DNA from 2 places in the Paenarthrobacter sp. GQ52 genome. Region 1 is predicted to be linked to the other one. Evidence: riboswitches for the same ligand, from Rfam matches in the RefSeq annotation. Region 1 holds a riboswitch; the other holds the start of a gene.

Region 1 (7,283 bases):
CGGGTGCGCCGACCACCAGGGTGCTGACCTCGCGTACCAAGTGTTCAGTGAACTCTTCGGCCACGGACTCGTGCACCAGGACGCGGCAGGCGGCGCCGCAGTCCTGGCCGGCGTTCCAGAAGCCGGCGTTGCGTACGCCGGCAGCGGCGGCGCGGAGGTCGGCGTCGGGGAAGACAACAACGGGAGCCTTGCCGCCGAGTTCCAAGTGGACGCGCTTGACGGACTTCGCGGCGGTTTCGGCCACCGCCTGGCCACTGACGACGCTGCCGGTGAGGGCGACCAAGGCAATGTCAGGGTGTTCGGACAGCCGCTGCCCCACGGTCCGGCCACGGCCGGTGACAACGTTGAGGATTCCATCCGGAATACGGCCGGCCAGCACTTCCACCAGCTTGAGGGTGGACAACGGCGTCTGCTCGGACGGCTTGATGACAATGCTGTTGCCGGCAGCGAGGATGGGCGCGATCTTCCAGGCAGCCATCAGCAGCGGGTAGTTCCACGGGGTGATGACGCCCACCACGCCCACGGGTTCGCGGAGGATCACGGAGGTGTGGTCCGTGGCGTAGTCGCCGCCAGCCATGGAGGTCAGGGTGCGCGAGGCGCCGGCCATGAACCGGAAGGTATCGATGGTGCTGGAGACATCGTCGTCGGACACTGCCTGCGGCTTGCCGGTGTTGGCAGACTCGATTGCCTGGAACGATTGCCGGTTCTCCTCGATGATGGTCGCAATGAGGTTCAGGACATCCGCGCGTTCCTTCGGGGTGGTGGCACCCCAGGTCTTTTGGGCCACGACGGCGGCGGCAACAGCGACGTCGACATCATCGGCCGTGCCGGCCTGCACCGAGGCGATGACCGCCTCCGTGGTGGGATCCACGACGTCGATGGTCTGGCCTGAGGAGCCGGGGACGAAGGAGCCGTTGATGAAGTGTCCTGCGGGTGGCAGAGGCAGGTTGTCGGAGTGGTCGGCGGAGGAGCGTCGGACAGTGAACTGTTCGGCCTGGGTGGTAGTCATGATGATTCTCTTTCAGATGAGGGCAGGTCAGATGAGGTCTGGGGTGAGTGCAGTTGCGGGAAAGGGGGCGGCTTCCGTCTTTTTGTCGAACAACCGGGCCGCGAAGTAATACAGGGGAGCGACGACGACCAGGCCGACGATCCAGGAAACGTCCACTCCACCCATCGCCGCAGCCAGTGGGCCCGTGTAGATGGCGGTTGCCGAGAAGGGAACCTGGATCAGGGCACCTGCCAGGTAGGAGCCGATGGCGACCCAATTGAACCGCCCGTACACGCCGCCGTCGCGCTTGAAGAAGTCTTCAACCCGGTACTCGCCGTGCCGCAGGAGGTAGTAGTCCACCAGGTTGATGGCCGTCCACGGAACCAGGACGTACATCAGGAAGGACAGGAAGTTGGTGTAGAAGAGGATGAAGTTGTCACGGGCAAACAGGGCGATGGAGACGGCGACGACGAAGAGGATGATTGCCGCGATGCTGCGGGTCTTGGCGCGCGGCAACCAGCTTGGCTTGAACGTTTGCCCGATAGTGAGGGTGCACAGGACGCCGCAGTACAGGTTCATGGCGTTCGACGCCGCGACGCCCAGGCAGAAGATGCCCACGATGATCAGGGTCCAGGGCTGAAGCAATGCGCCAAGGCTGCCCACGATTTCGACGTCCCCGGTGCTCATGGAGACGGCCAGCGTGCCTACCAAGGCGCCCAGGATCATGGGGAAGAGCGTTCCCAAGACACAGCCCGAGTAGGATGCCCAGAATGCCGGAGCGGATCCTGTTCCTTGCGGCATGTAGCGCGAATAGTCGGAGACGTACGGTGCGTAGGCCAGCTGCCACAATGCGGAGACGGAGATGGTGCCCATGAAGCCCACCCAGTTGAAGTTACCCGTCTCGAGGAAGCTGGCCGGCAGTCCGTGGACCATCAAAATCCACCCGAAAGCCAGCAGCAGTGCCAGCCCGGCGGCGACGCTGAGGACGCGTGCATAGGCGTGGATGAGCCGGTAGCCGAAGATCGTGGCGATAACGCTGACCACGCCGATGATAATAATGCCGGCGTCAACGCTGATGCCCGGACTCACCGCTGCCATTGCCTCGCCGCCGAACACCAGGTTGGCCGCGAAGAACCCCACGTACATGACCACCACGATGACCACGATCAACAAAGCCCCGAAAGAACCGAACTGGCCGCGGGTCTGGATCATCTGGGCCACACCCAATTGCGGGCCCTGCGCGGAGTGCAGCGCCATGAAGATGCCGCCCACCACGTTGCCGATGATGATGGCCACGATCGCCGGCACGAAGCCCAGGCCGAACACCGTGGTGGCGAGCCCGCCGGTCACGATGGTCATGATCATGATGTTCGAGCCGAACCAGATGGTGAAGAGGTCCCGGGCCTTGCCGTGGCGCTCATCGGCGGGGATCGGCTGGATGGTCTTGTCCTCCAGCCGGGGTACCTCAGTTGCCGGCGCACTCATGACGTAGCCCGGGATGCCGAAGCCAATTCACGGCCAACTGTGCTGTTTGCTTTGCTGCGGTTCACCATCAGCCCGAGAAGGTCAAAGACCAGCGTGGCGGCGGCGACGGTGGTGATGTCCGCGTGGTCATACGCCGGGGCGACTTCCACGACGTCGGCGCCCACGATGTTGATGCCGTTCAGCCCGCGGAGCAGGGCCAGGAGCTCGCGGGAGTGGAGCCCGCCCATCTCAGGGGTGCCGGTGCCGGGTGCGAAGGCCGGGTCAAGGACATCGATGTCGATGGAGACATAGACCGGGGTATCGCCGAGCCTGTCCTTGACGCGCTGGATAGCTGCGGGAACGCCGATGACGTCCAGGTCCGAGCACCGGATGATCTGGAACCCGAATTCGTGGTCGCGGAGGAAGTCGTTGCGGTCGTAGACCGGCCCGCGGATACCCACGTGCATCGACTTGTCCTCCACAAGAAGGCCTTCTTCGAACGCCCGCCGGAAGATGGTGCCGTGCGTGATCGGCTGGTCGAAATAGGTGTCCCAAGTATCCAAGTGGGCGTCGAAATGCAGCAGGGCTACCGGACCATGGACCTTGTTCAGGGCCCGCAGCATGGGCAGGGCGATGGTGTGGTCGCCGCCGATGGAGATGAGCCGCTTGTCCTCGCTGATCAGGGGCAAGGCCTGCTCCTCGATTTCACGGACGGCCCGGGTGATGTCGTAGGGGGTGCAGGCGATGTCGCCGGCGTCCACTACCTGGGCTTCGTACACCGGTTCAACGTCGAGCTCCGGGTGGTACCCCGGGCGGAGGAGGCGGGAGGCTTCGCGGACTGCGGCGGGGCCGAAGCGGGCGCCGGGCCGGAAGGAGGTTCCGCCGTCGAACGGGACGCCGACGATCGCAATGTCGTAGTCCGGGACGCGGTCGATTTGGGGGAGACGGGCGAAAGTACCGAGGCCTGCATACCGGGGGACTTCGGTGGCGTCGACAGGGCCGATGGGCTTGTGCGTTGTCATTGACGGATCCTTGGGTTGAGGGGTGCTCGCCGTTGAGCGGGAAGTAAGTAATTCCATTCTTGGTGACGCGGATCACTCCGGATAGCGCTACATTGACTACAAATAGTTGAGGCGTTTAGACGAATGTCTAAGTGCCCCGGAACGTGGCGGCAAGACCGCCGGAAACGCAAGGGAACCGGAGCACACAATGGCAATCACCGTGGGCGAACTCGTGGCTGAACCGCAGCTGGGACTCACCCTCCTGGCAGGAGCGGCAGGCCTCGATAACCGCATCACCTGGGCTCACACCTCGGACCTTCCAAGACTGTGGGAGTGGGTCACGGGCGGCGAACTCATGATGACCAACGGCCTGTCGATTCCCGCCGACGCCGAGGGCCAAGTGGCGCTCGCAGAGGCCTTGATGGACAGCGGCGCCAGCGCCTTGGCGATCGGCGAGAAGATGCATGCACCACCGCTCACCGCGGAATTCATGGAAGCGTGCGAGCAACTCCCGTTGCCCCTGATCAACATCCCGTACCCGCTGCCGTTCATCGCGATCGCCCGGTCCGTGGCCGAGTCCTCCTTGCTCGAAGAATCCCGTCGGCTGCGGCAGACTGCCCGCGTCTACGATCTGCTCCGCACCGCCGGAGCCTCCGAAGACCACTGGCAGAGCCTGGTCCAGCGGCTGGCGACCGAGCTCGACGCGGACCTGTTCGTGGTGGACCGCCGCTGCCTCCATCCCTGGCACCCGGACGGTCAGGCGCTCCCGGTGTTCCTCTCCGAGGAGTGGGCTCCGCTGTCGGGGCAAGTGTCCCTCGCGGGAAAGAACTTCCAGTGGCATCGCATCCGCGGCAGGCACGTCCTCACCATGGACATTCCCACCCATGCCAACGCGCTCCTGGTGGTGCTGCCCAACAGCGAACCGCACCCGGACGCCGTCGTGCTTCTCCACGCCGCAACCGTGCTGGGACTGCAGCTTTCGCGCATCGTTTTGTCGCTGGAAGGCCGCCACCGGCTGGCCGGCGAGTTCCTCCTGCAGGCAATGGACGGACGCTTGGGCGTGGCCGAAATGGAGAGCCGGCTGGCAGCTTTCGAGGTTTCGCCCCAGGATTTCCTGCTCGCCTCACTGACGGCGGACGCCGCGGATAAAGCTGCGGACGACGGCGGCAGGCTGGCGAACGTGCACATCGAACTGTGGCGGCACGGGGTTGCGTCCGCGTCCTTGAAGCGGAACAACAGGCTCCATGTGGTGGTCCCGGCAGACGTGCCTGACGATGTCCTGATGCACTGTGCCGGCGTGGAAACCACGATCGGGATCAGCGCGCCGGCGGCCGTTGCGAACATCCAACGGGCGCTGCAGGAGTCCCTCTGGGCGCTCGGTTCCGCCCGCGCCAACAACCAAGGGCTGGCCCGCTATGCGGAGGGGCCCTCATGGCTGGGACTCACCGGTTTTGAGGAAGGAACCGCCCTGGTCCGGCGTCTTTTGGGTCCGATTTTCGACTACGAGCAGAGCCAGGAAGGTGATCTCATTGTCACCTTGAGGACGTATTTGGACTCGCAGCGGTCGTGGCAGAAGACTGCTTCAGCATTGTTCGCGCACCGACAAACCATCATCTACCGGATGCGGAAAATCGGTGAACTGACGGGGCTGGACATGGGTGAAACGTCCACCGTCGCCCAACTGTGGTTCGCTCTGCAGATCCATGAAGCGATGCATCAGTAGCCACACCTTGCTTGCGCTTCTTCAAAACAACCAGCTATGGTGTGAAGCGTGTCACTCACGTGATGCAACGCTTTTGATCTGCGGCGGGAGAGTCCTGCCGGTACATCCAGTCAGGCGCCGTAGGAGCAAATCCTCCCCAGGAATCTCTCAGGCCCATGTACCGCCGCGGTTAGGCAACTCTGGAAAGCAGTCCGGGTAACCGGGCTCACCGACGGTGCAAGCAGGCAACCATTCCTGCGGAATCTCTCAGGTCCAATACAGAGCGGGGAGGAACCCCACATCATCGTGGCGCTCACTGGGCGCCTGAATCATGGAGTTCCTCTTGACTGTTCAATCAACCCCCACCGCCTTCGCGGACCGGCACATCGGCGCCCGCCGCCAAGCCGACGTTGACACCATGCTCAAGGCCATCGGCTACGACTCTGTCGACGGCTTGGTAGACGTCGCCGTTCCCGATTCCATTCGCCAGGACACTGCCCTGAAGCTGCAGGACGCCCTCACCGAGGTGCAGGTCCTCGCCGAGCTCCGCAAGCTCGCCTCCAAGAACAAAACCGCTGTGCAGATGATCGGCCAGGGCTACTACGACACCGTCACGCCCCCGGTGATCCGCCGGAACATCCTAGAAGCTCCGGCCTGGTACACGGCCTACACGCCGTACCAGCCCGAGATTTCCCAAGGCCGGCTTGAGGCACTGCTCAACTTCCAGACCATGGTGCAGGACCTCACGGGACTTCCCGTAGCCAATGCCTCGTTGCTGGACGAAGCAACTGCCGTGGCTGAGGCCGTGCTGCTGATGCGCCGCGCCAACAAGTCCAAGACCGCCAAGGACGGCAAGACGGTCCTCGACGCCGACCTCCTCCCGCAGACCATTGCCATTGTGAAGGGACGCGCCGAGGCGCTGGGCTTCGAGGTTGAGATCGCTGACCTTTCGGCGGGCCTTCCCGACGGCGATATCAACGGCATCGTCCTGCAGCAACCCGGCGTTTCCGGGCGCGTGTTCGATCACTCCGGCGTCATCGCGGCGGCCAAAGAACGCGGCGCGCTGGTCACGGTGGCCGCGGATTTGCTGGCGCTCACCCTCATCACGCCCCCGGGCGAGCAAGGTGCGGACATCGCCGTCGGAACTGCGCAGCGCTTCGGCGTTCCACTGTTCTTCGGCGGCCCGCACGCTGCCTACATGGCCGTCCGCGAAGGCATGGAGCGCACGCTGCCGGGCCGCATCGTTGGTGTTTCCAAGGACAACGCCGGCGTCCCTGCTTACCGCCTGGCCCTCCAGACCCGCGAGCAGCACATCCGTCGAGAGAAGGCGACGTCCAACATCTGCACCGCGCAGGCACTGCTCGCGATCGTAGCCTCGATGTACGCCGTCTACCACGGCCCGGAAGGCCTGAAAGCAATCGCCGAAACCGTCCACGGCCACGCCCGTGTTTTGGCTGCGACCCTGCAGAAGGCCGGCCGCGAACTCGTCTCCGAGGCTTTCTTCGACACCCTCACCGTCCGCGTCCCAGGCAAGGCAGACAAGGTCATCGCCGCCGCCGAAGCCCGCGGCATCAACCTGCGCCTCATCGATGCGGACACCGTGGGCGTCTCCATTGATGAAACCACGACGCCGGAGATCCTCTCCGCGGTAGCCGTCGCCTTCGGTGCAGGTCCGGTAGGGGACGCCACCGGATTCGAATTGCCCGCTGACGTAGTCCGGACATCCGATTTCCTGCAGCACCCGGTGTTCAACACGCACCGTTCCGAGACGCAGCTGTTGCGCTATATCCGCAAGCTGTCGGACCGGGACCTCGCACTGGACCGCACCATGATCCCGCTGGGTTCGTGCACCATGAAGCTGAACGCCACCGCTGAGATGGAGGCGATTTCCTGGCCGGAGTTCGCCTCCATCCACCCGTTCGCTCCGGACCACCAGACCGCGGGTTGGCGCGAGCTGATCGAGGACCTGGAAGCGGACCTCACCGAGATCACCGGCTACGACCAAGTCTCTATCCAGCCGAATGCCGGTTCCCAGGGCGAGCTCGCAGGCTTGCTCGCGATCCGCGGTTACCACCTGTCCCGCGGCGATGAGCAGCGCACTGTTTGCTTGATCCCGGCATCAGCCCAC
Region 2 (7,283 bases), on a different contig from region 1:
CCTTGGCTATACGCTCAATTGAGGCGAGGATTTTGTCCCTGATGGCATCACTGAATGTACGGACACTGAGGCCCAAGGTTGCCGTCTCGGGAATGATGTTGTTCTTGGTCCCTGAGTGAATCTGCCCGACAGTCACCACTGCGGAGTCACTGGCGGCGAGCTCACGCGACACAATGCCCTGCAACCGGACAGTGGTTGCAGCAGCCATCAGCACAGGGTCAACGGTGGTCTCCGGACGTGATCCGTGGCCTCCCTGCCCATGCATGGTGATGTTGAGGGAGTCTGCGGATGCCATGGTGACGCCGGGACGGATACCGAACCACCCGGCGGGAAAAGGTGCCACATGCTGGCCCAGGACGACGTCCGGTTTGGGCACTGCGTCGTACAGCCCATCGGCGACCATGGTTTCGGCCCCGCCGCCCCATTCTTCAGCCGGCTGGAAGAGCGCGATCAGGGTGCCCTGCCACTCATGACGCTGCGCCGCCAGGACATCCACAGCGCCGACGAGGCAGCTCACGTGCACATCGTGGCCGCAAGCATGCATAACGGGCATGTCCTTGCCCTCATGATCAACACCCACAGCGGTGCTTGCATAATCCAAACCCGTTGCTTCCTTGACCGGCAAGGCATCCATGTCGGCCCTGAGCATCACAACCGGTCCGGGTCCGTTGTCCAGAACGCCCACAACCCCGGTCTTTCCGATGTTGCGATGAACGGTAAAGCCAAGATTATCGAGATAGTCCGCGGCGATTCCGGCTGTTCGGGTCTCCTGGAACGACAACTCCGGATGGGCGTGCAGGTCCTTATAAAGCTCTTCGAGGTCAATGGTCATGAGTCTGCCCTTTTTATTCGACGCCTATGTCTGGCCAGTGTATCCAGCCTGAATCTGCAAAGACCGGGAAGCCCCGGCACACTGGATGGCATGAACGATTCTGAATCAGTCACCACGCAGCAATCCACGGTTGAGGAATGGACCAAAGCCTTGGCGGAATCCACCGGCTCGCCAGGCGGGGGTGCCGGAACCGGGGTCATGCTCTCCATCGCGGCCTCGTTGACGTCCATGGTGGCCGGATATACCGAGGCGGAGGAGGCCCAGCGCGAACAGCTGGCCGGCATCCACTCCCGGGCGCACGAACTCCGACGAACTGCCCTTCAGTTGGCCGACGACGACGCGTCCGCCTCGAACGCCTTCGGAGCCGCCTTCCGCCTCGAGCCCGGTCCGGAGCGCGACGACGCAATACATCAAGCATCCGTCGATGCTGCCAAGGCATCAGCAGTTCTGGGGGAGCGGGCTATTAACGCAGTTGAAGACCTCGGCTGGCTCGCTTCAAACGGCAATTCAGCGCTTATCGCTGACGTCGTGGTGGGCTTCGGAGCCCTCCGCGCAGCCATAACCGGAGCCCGAACCAACGTGAGTTTCGACCTCGCATCTTTGACCTCCGCAGGCGCCAAACTCGAGGAAGTCCGGGAACAACACCCGGACCTATGGAACACGGTCAGCCGGCTCAGTGCTGCCCTCGACAGGATCGACGAACTGACCGCCGGCGTCGACAAAAAAGCGGCGCCGACCGAAGCCATGTAGCTTCAGCCGGCGCCGTGCTCGGCACTGCGCCTTCGGCGCTGTGCCCTACTACTACTGCGCCTTCGGCACACGCCGGAGTACGACGGCGGCGAGCACTGCCGCACCAGCCATCAGTACCAACCCAATCGCCGCAGTGATGTGGACACCGGACTCGAAAGCTGTCCGGGCGGCGACCGTCAGCGCCTCCGACAATGGTGCCGGAAGGGCAGCCGCCGCATCAACCGCACCAGCAAGCGTTTCAGTGGACTTACCGGCCGCTTGCGTGGATACACCCTCCGGAATGACGAGGTTGTGCTGGTAGGAAGCAGTGAGGATAGAGCCCAGCACTGCCGTTCCCAAGAGCGACCCCAACTCATAGCCGGTCTCGGATATGGCCGAGGCGGCGCCGGATTTGTCGGCCGGAACGGAGGCCAGGATGAGGTCGTTGGAGATGGTCTCCGCAGCACCAACACCTATTGCGAGTACGGTCAGGGCCGACAACAGGAACACGGGTCCGCTGCCGTGGTCACCCACCACCACAATCAGGTATCCCACTCCGCTGAGAGTTAGTCCCGCAGCCACAACGAACCCAGGCTGTACGCGCTTGACCAGCGGCACTACCAGCAGGCCGGCGATGACCGTTGCCAGGAGCGCAGGAATCATTGCGATGCCGGCCTCCATTGGGGACTGGCCCTCAACAAGTTGCAGGTGCTGGGCGAAGAAGTAGATGAAGCCCGTCATGGAGAAGAGGGACAGGACGTTCGCCACGATTGCGGTACTGAACACCTTGTTCTTGAACAATGAGACGTCCAGCATGGGGCTCTCGATCCGCTGCTGGCGGCGGACGAAGATAATGCCCATCACCACGCCGAACCCCATGAAGGCAGCCGCGGACGCCCCGAAGCCGTGAACCGCGAATTCCTTGATGCCGTAAACGAACGGCGCCATGGTGACCACGGACAGGAGAATGCTGGGCACGTCCACCCGGCCGGGATTGGCGTCCTTCGATTCAGGAATCAAGACCCTGCCGAAAGCAAGTAGCGGCAGGAGCAGGAAAGCCGCCACCAGGAACACGGCACCCCACCAGAAGTGCTCCACCAACCAGCCACCGAAGATCGGGCCAAGGGCGGCGCCACCGGAGAACCCGGCAGCCCAGACGGCGATCGCGAGCCGACGCCGGTTGGGATCAGTGAAGATGTTCCGGATCAGGGACAGGGTTGAGGGCATCAGCATGGCTCCGAAGACGCCAAGGCCGGCCCGGCCGGCGATCAGCCATTCAGCGGAAGGCGCGAAAGCTGTAGCAGCCGAAACCGCTGCGAAGCCCGTGCTGCCGAGCAGGAGCAGCCGCCGTCGTCCGATCCTGTCGCCCAAGTTACCCATGGACACCAGCAAGGCGGCGAGGACCAACGGGTAGGCGTCAACAATCCACAGCAATTGGACGCCGCCCACGTCCAACGAACGGGCGATCTCGGGCAGTGCAAAGGTGAGCGCGGTGTTGTCGACGGCCACCAGCAGCACCGGAAACATCAGGAGTGCCAGAGCCGTCCAGTCGCGCCACGGTGCTGCCTGACCCTTGACGGGCTGAGCGGAACGGGGTGCTTGGGTTGATGACGGCGAGAACATGTAACTCACTGTACCGTCCAGACGGTACAGTTTCAAATAGAAGCCTGTAAGCCTTTAGGGAATGATGGACACATGCCACGAAAACCAGTTGCCCGGGACGCCGTCCTGGATGCCTTTGAAGCCCTCCTTATCGAGGTAGGGGAGCGTGCCGCCACGCTCGACGCCGTTGCCAAGCGGGCAGGCGTGTCCAAGGGCGGTCTGCTCTACCACTTCCCCAATAAGGAAGCGCTGATCACGGCCCTTTTGGAGCGCCTGGACCTGCTCGCCGATGAAGATACCGAGCTGATGAAGGCTGCCCCCGATGGTTCGGCCGCCTACTTCATCCGCTCCTCGCTCTGGGCGGATACGCCCATGGACCGGGCCTTCGTCGCTGCCACCAGATTGGCCGAAGTTGCCCACGAGGAAACCCGCCGCAGGTTCGCCGCGATCCAGCAACGGTGGCTGGACGTGCTGGCTGAGGACGTCGGGCCGGAGGTTGCCAAGGCCGTCAGCTACATGGGCGACGGCCTCTATTTCAACGCGATTTTTGAAGGCGGGCAGGAGGGCGGCAACGCCGGGCGGGAGGCCGACGTCGAAATTCTGTTGGGAGTCCTTGAACGGTTGCGGAAGTAGCGGATCTTCCATTTGCTGCGGGGCGCGGGACGTAGGACAATTAACCCTCGTGGCGTGCCGTACGCGGTGACCACACACAATTGAACATGCCTTTGATCTGCGGCGGGAGAGTCCTGCAAGCAAGTGATGCAGGCGCCGTAGGAGCAAACCCTCCCCAGGAATCTCTCAGGCCCACGCACCGCCGCGGCTAGGCGACTCTGGAAAGCAGCAGGTACTCAACCCACCTTCGGGTAAAGGGAGTGCTGTGCTCACCGACGGTGCAAGCGATGGTTGCTCAGGCAACGCGCGGAAACTCTCAGGTCCAATACAGAGCGGGGAGGAACCCAGCCGCTGTGGCGTACCCAAACGCTGCCCAAGTAATGGAGTTCCTTCGTGACGGTTAGTTCTGCCTCCACCACCTTCGTCGATCGGCATATCGGCGCCCGCCGCCAGGCCGACATTGAGACCATGCTCAAGTCCGTCGGCTACGACACTGTTGATTCGCTGGTCGACACCGCCGTACCGAACGACATCCGCCAGGAAGTTGCCCTCACCCTGCAGAACGCGCTGAGTGAAGTTGAAGTCCTGGCCGAGCTGCGCAAGCTCGCGTCCAAGAACAAGACGGCCGTTCAGATGATCGGCCAGGGCTACTACGACACCGTGACGCCGCCCGTGATCCGTCGGAATATCCTCGAATCCCCCGCTTGGTACACGGCTTACACCCCTTACCAGCCGGAAATCTCGCAGGGCCGCCTCGAGGCGCTCCTGAACTTCCAGACCATGGTCCAGGACCTGGTTGGGCTGCCGATCGCCAACGCGTCCCTACTGGATGAAGCAACCGCAGTGGCCGAAGCCGTCCTCATGATGCGCCGAGCCAACAAGAACAAGGCTGTCCAGGATGGCAAGACCGTCCTCGACGCAGACTGCCTCCCGCAGACCATTGCCATCGTCAAGGGCCGTGCCGAGGCGCTCGGCTTCAAAGTTGAGGTCGCTGACCTTTCCTTGGGTCTCCCGGAAGGTGCCATCAACGGTGTCGTCCTCCAGCAGCCCGGCGTTTCCGGCCGCGTGTTCGATCACTCTGCCGTGATTGCGGACGCCAAGGAGCGCGGTGCGCTGGTTACCGTTGCTGCCGACCTCCTGTCCCTGACCCTCATCACCCCTCCAGGCGAGCAGGGCGCCGACATCGCCGTCGGTTCGGCACAGCGCTTGGGCGTTCCGCTCTTCTTCGGTGGCCCGCACGCCGCCTACATGGCCGTCCAAAAGGGACTGGAGCGTTCCATGCCCGGCCGTTTGGTGGGTGTTTCCAAGGACGACGCCGGTGTCCCCGCCTACCGCTTGGCGCTGCAGACCCGCGAGCAGCACATCCGCCGCGAGAAGGCCACGTCCAACATCTGTACAGCGCAAGCACTGCTGGCCATCGTGGCCTCGATGTACGCCGTTTACCACGGCCCTGAGGGCCTCAAGGCGATCGCCGAAACCGCCCATGGCCACGCCCGCACGCTTGCAGCGTCCCTGAAGGCTGCCGGCGTCGAGGTCCTCCACGGTTCCTTCTTCGACACCATCACCGTCCGCGTTCCCGGCAAGGCTGCTGAAATCGTCGCCGCTGCCGAGGCCAGGGGCATCAACCTCCGTGGCATCGACGCTGACACGGTTGGCGTCAGCGTTGATGAAACCACGACGACGGCGGTCGTCGCCGACGTCGCTTCGGTCTTTGGCGCTTCGGTCACCGAAACCACTGAGGGCTTCGCGCTCGACGGCTCTGTTGAACGTACGAGCGACTTTATGCAGCACCCGGTGTTCAACACCCACCGCTCAGAAACCCAGCTCCTCCGCTACATCCGTAAGCTCTCGGACCGCGACCTCGCGCTGGACCGCACCATGATCCCATTGGGTTCCTGCACCATGAAGCTGAACGCCACGGCCGAGATGGAGGCGATTTCCTGGCCGGAGTTCGCCTCGATCCACCCGTTCGCTCCGGATTCCCAGACTGAGGGCTGGCGCGAACTCATCACCGACCTTGAATCCCAGCTGACCGAGATCACCGGCTACGACCAAGTCTCCATCCAGCCGAATGCCGGTTCCCAGGGCGAGCTCGCCGGTCTGCTTGCCATCCGCGGCTACCACCTGTCCCGCGGCGACGCGCAGCGCAACGTCTGCCTGATCCCCGCTTCTGCCCATGGCACCAACGCAGCCTCGGCAGTGCTGGCGGGCATGAAGGTTGTCGTGGTGGCCACTGCTCCCGATGGCACCATCGACCACGTAGACCTCAAAAACAAGATCGAGGCCCACCGCGACGCGCTCTCGGCCATCATGATCACCTACCCGTCCACTCACGGTGTGTACGACGCCGACGTCCGCGAAGTATGCGACGCCATCCACGAGGCCGGCGGCCAGGTGTACATCGACGGCGCCAACCTCAACGCCCTCGTCGGACTCGCGCAGCCGGGCAAGTTCGGCGGCGACGTCTCCCACCTGAACCTGCACAAGACCTTCTGCATCCCCCACGGTGGCGGTGGACCCGGCGTTGGTCCGGTTGCTGCAAAGGCGCACCTCGCACCGTTCATGCCAGGCGACGCTGCATCATGGACCGAAGGCAACGACGTCCCGATCTCGGCGTCCCGCTTCGGTTCCGCCGGTGTCCTCCCGATCTCCTGGGCCTACGTGAAGCTCATGGGTGGCCAGGGCCTCACCGAAGCAACCAAGTCTGCTCTGCTGGCCGCGAACTACATCGCATCCCGCCTCAACGAGCACTTCCCGGTCCTCTACACCGGCGAGGGCGGACTCGTGGCTCACGAGTGCATCCTGGACCTCCGCGAACTGACGGCTAAGACCGGCGTCACGGCTGAGGACGTTGCCAAGCGCCTGATCGACTTCGGCTTCCACGCCCCCACCCTCGCGTTCCCGGTTGCCGGAACTCTGATGGTAGAGCCCACTGAGTCCGAAGACCTTGTGGAGATCGACCGCTTCATCGAAGCCATGATCACCATTCGCAAGGAAATCGACCAGGTAGCCAACGGCGACTTCGCCGTGGAGAACTCGCCGCTGCGCAAGGCACCCCACACGGCTGCCGCCGTCGTAAGTTCTGACTGGGACCGTGCGTACCCGCGCGAGCAGGCCGCCTTCCCGGTCCACCACCTCAAGCAGGACAAGTACTTCCCGCCCGTGGGCCGCATTGATGGCGCGGCCGGAGACCGTAACCTGGTGTGCTCCTGCCCGCCGATCGAAGACTTCGAAAACTAAGGACTGGTCATGACTGAGAACTACACAGCCCTTTACGAAGAGCACAAGAAGCTCGGCGCGTCCTTCACCGACTTCGGTGGCTGGCAAATGCCGCTCAAGTACTCGTCCGAGTTGGCCGAGCACCACGCCGTCCGCAAATCCGCCGGACTGTTCGACCTCTCCCACATGGGCGAAGTCTGGGTCACCGGTCCCGAGGCAGCTGCCTTCCTGGACTACGCACTGGTGGGCAAGATCTCCGCTATGGCCGTCGGCAAGGCCAAGTACTCGC

Evidence for each region. A riboswitch is a leader RNA that binds a small molecule or an ion and turns the genes downstream of it on or off. The one in region 1 is predicted to bind glycine.
Region 2: another riboswitch for glycine. It lies ahead of gcvP (aminomethyl-transferring glycine dehydrogenase); the one in region 1 lies ahead of gcvP (aminomethyl-transferring glycine dehydrogenase).

What each region holds. Positions count from the first base shown of each region.
Region 1 is NZ_JCAXEJ010000006.1:6,593-13,875, reverse strand. It holds gene AC6CH8_RS09925 (aldehyde dehydrogenase family protein) at 1-1,009, opposite strand, end outside; gene AC6CH8_RS09920 (purine-cytosine permease family protein) at 1,037-2,473, opposite strand; gene speB (agmatinase) at 2,470-3,474, opposite strand; gene AC6CH8_RS09910 (PucR family transcriptional regulator) at 3,662-5,176, shown strand; glycine riboswitch at 5,251-5,349, shown strand; gene gcvP (aminomethyl-transferring glycine dehydrogenase) at 5,499-7,283, shown strand, end outside.
Region 2 is NZ_JCAXEJ010000001.1:94,680-101,962, forward strand. It holds gene AC6CH8_RS00450 (amidohydrolase) at 1-832, opposite strand, end outside; gene AC6CH8_RS00455 (cyclodeaminase/cyclohydrolase family protein) at 923-1,582, shown strand; gene AC6CH8_RS00460 (MFS transporter) at 1,634-3,184, opposite strand; gene AC6CH8_RS00465 (TetR/AcrR family transcriptional regulator) at 3,257-3,796, shown strand; glycine riboswitch at 3,890-3,987, shown strand; gene gcvP (aminomethyl-transferring glycine dehydrogenase) at 4,169-7,015, shown strand; gene gcvT (glycine cleavage system aminomethyltransferase GcvT) at 7,025-7,283, shown strand, end outside.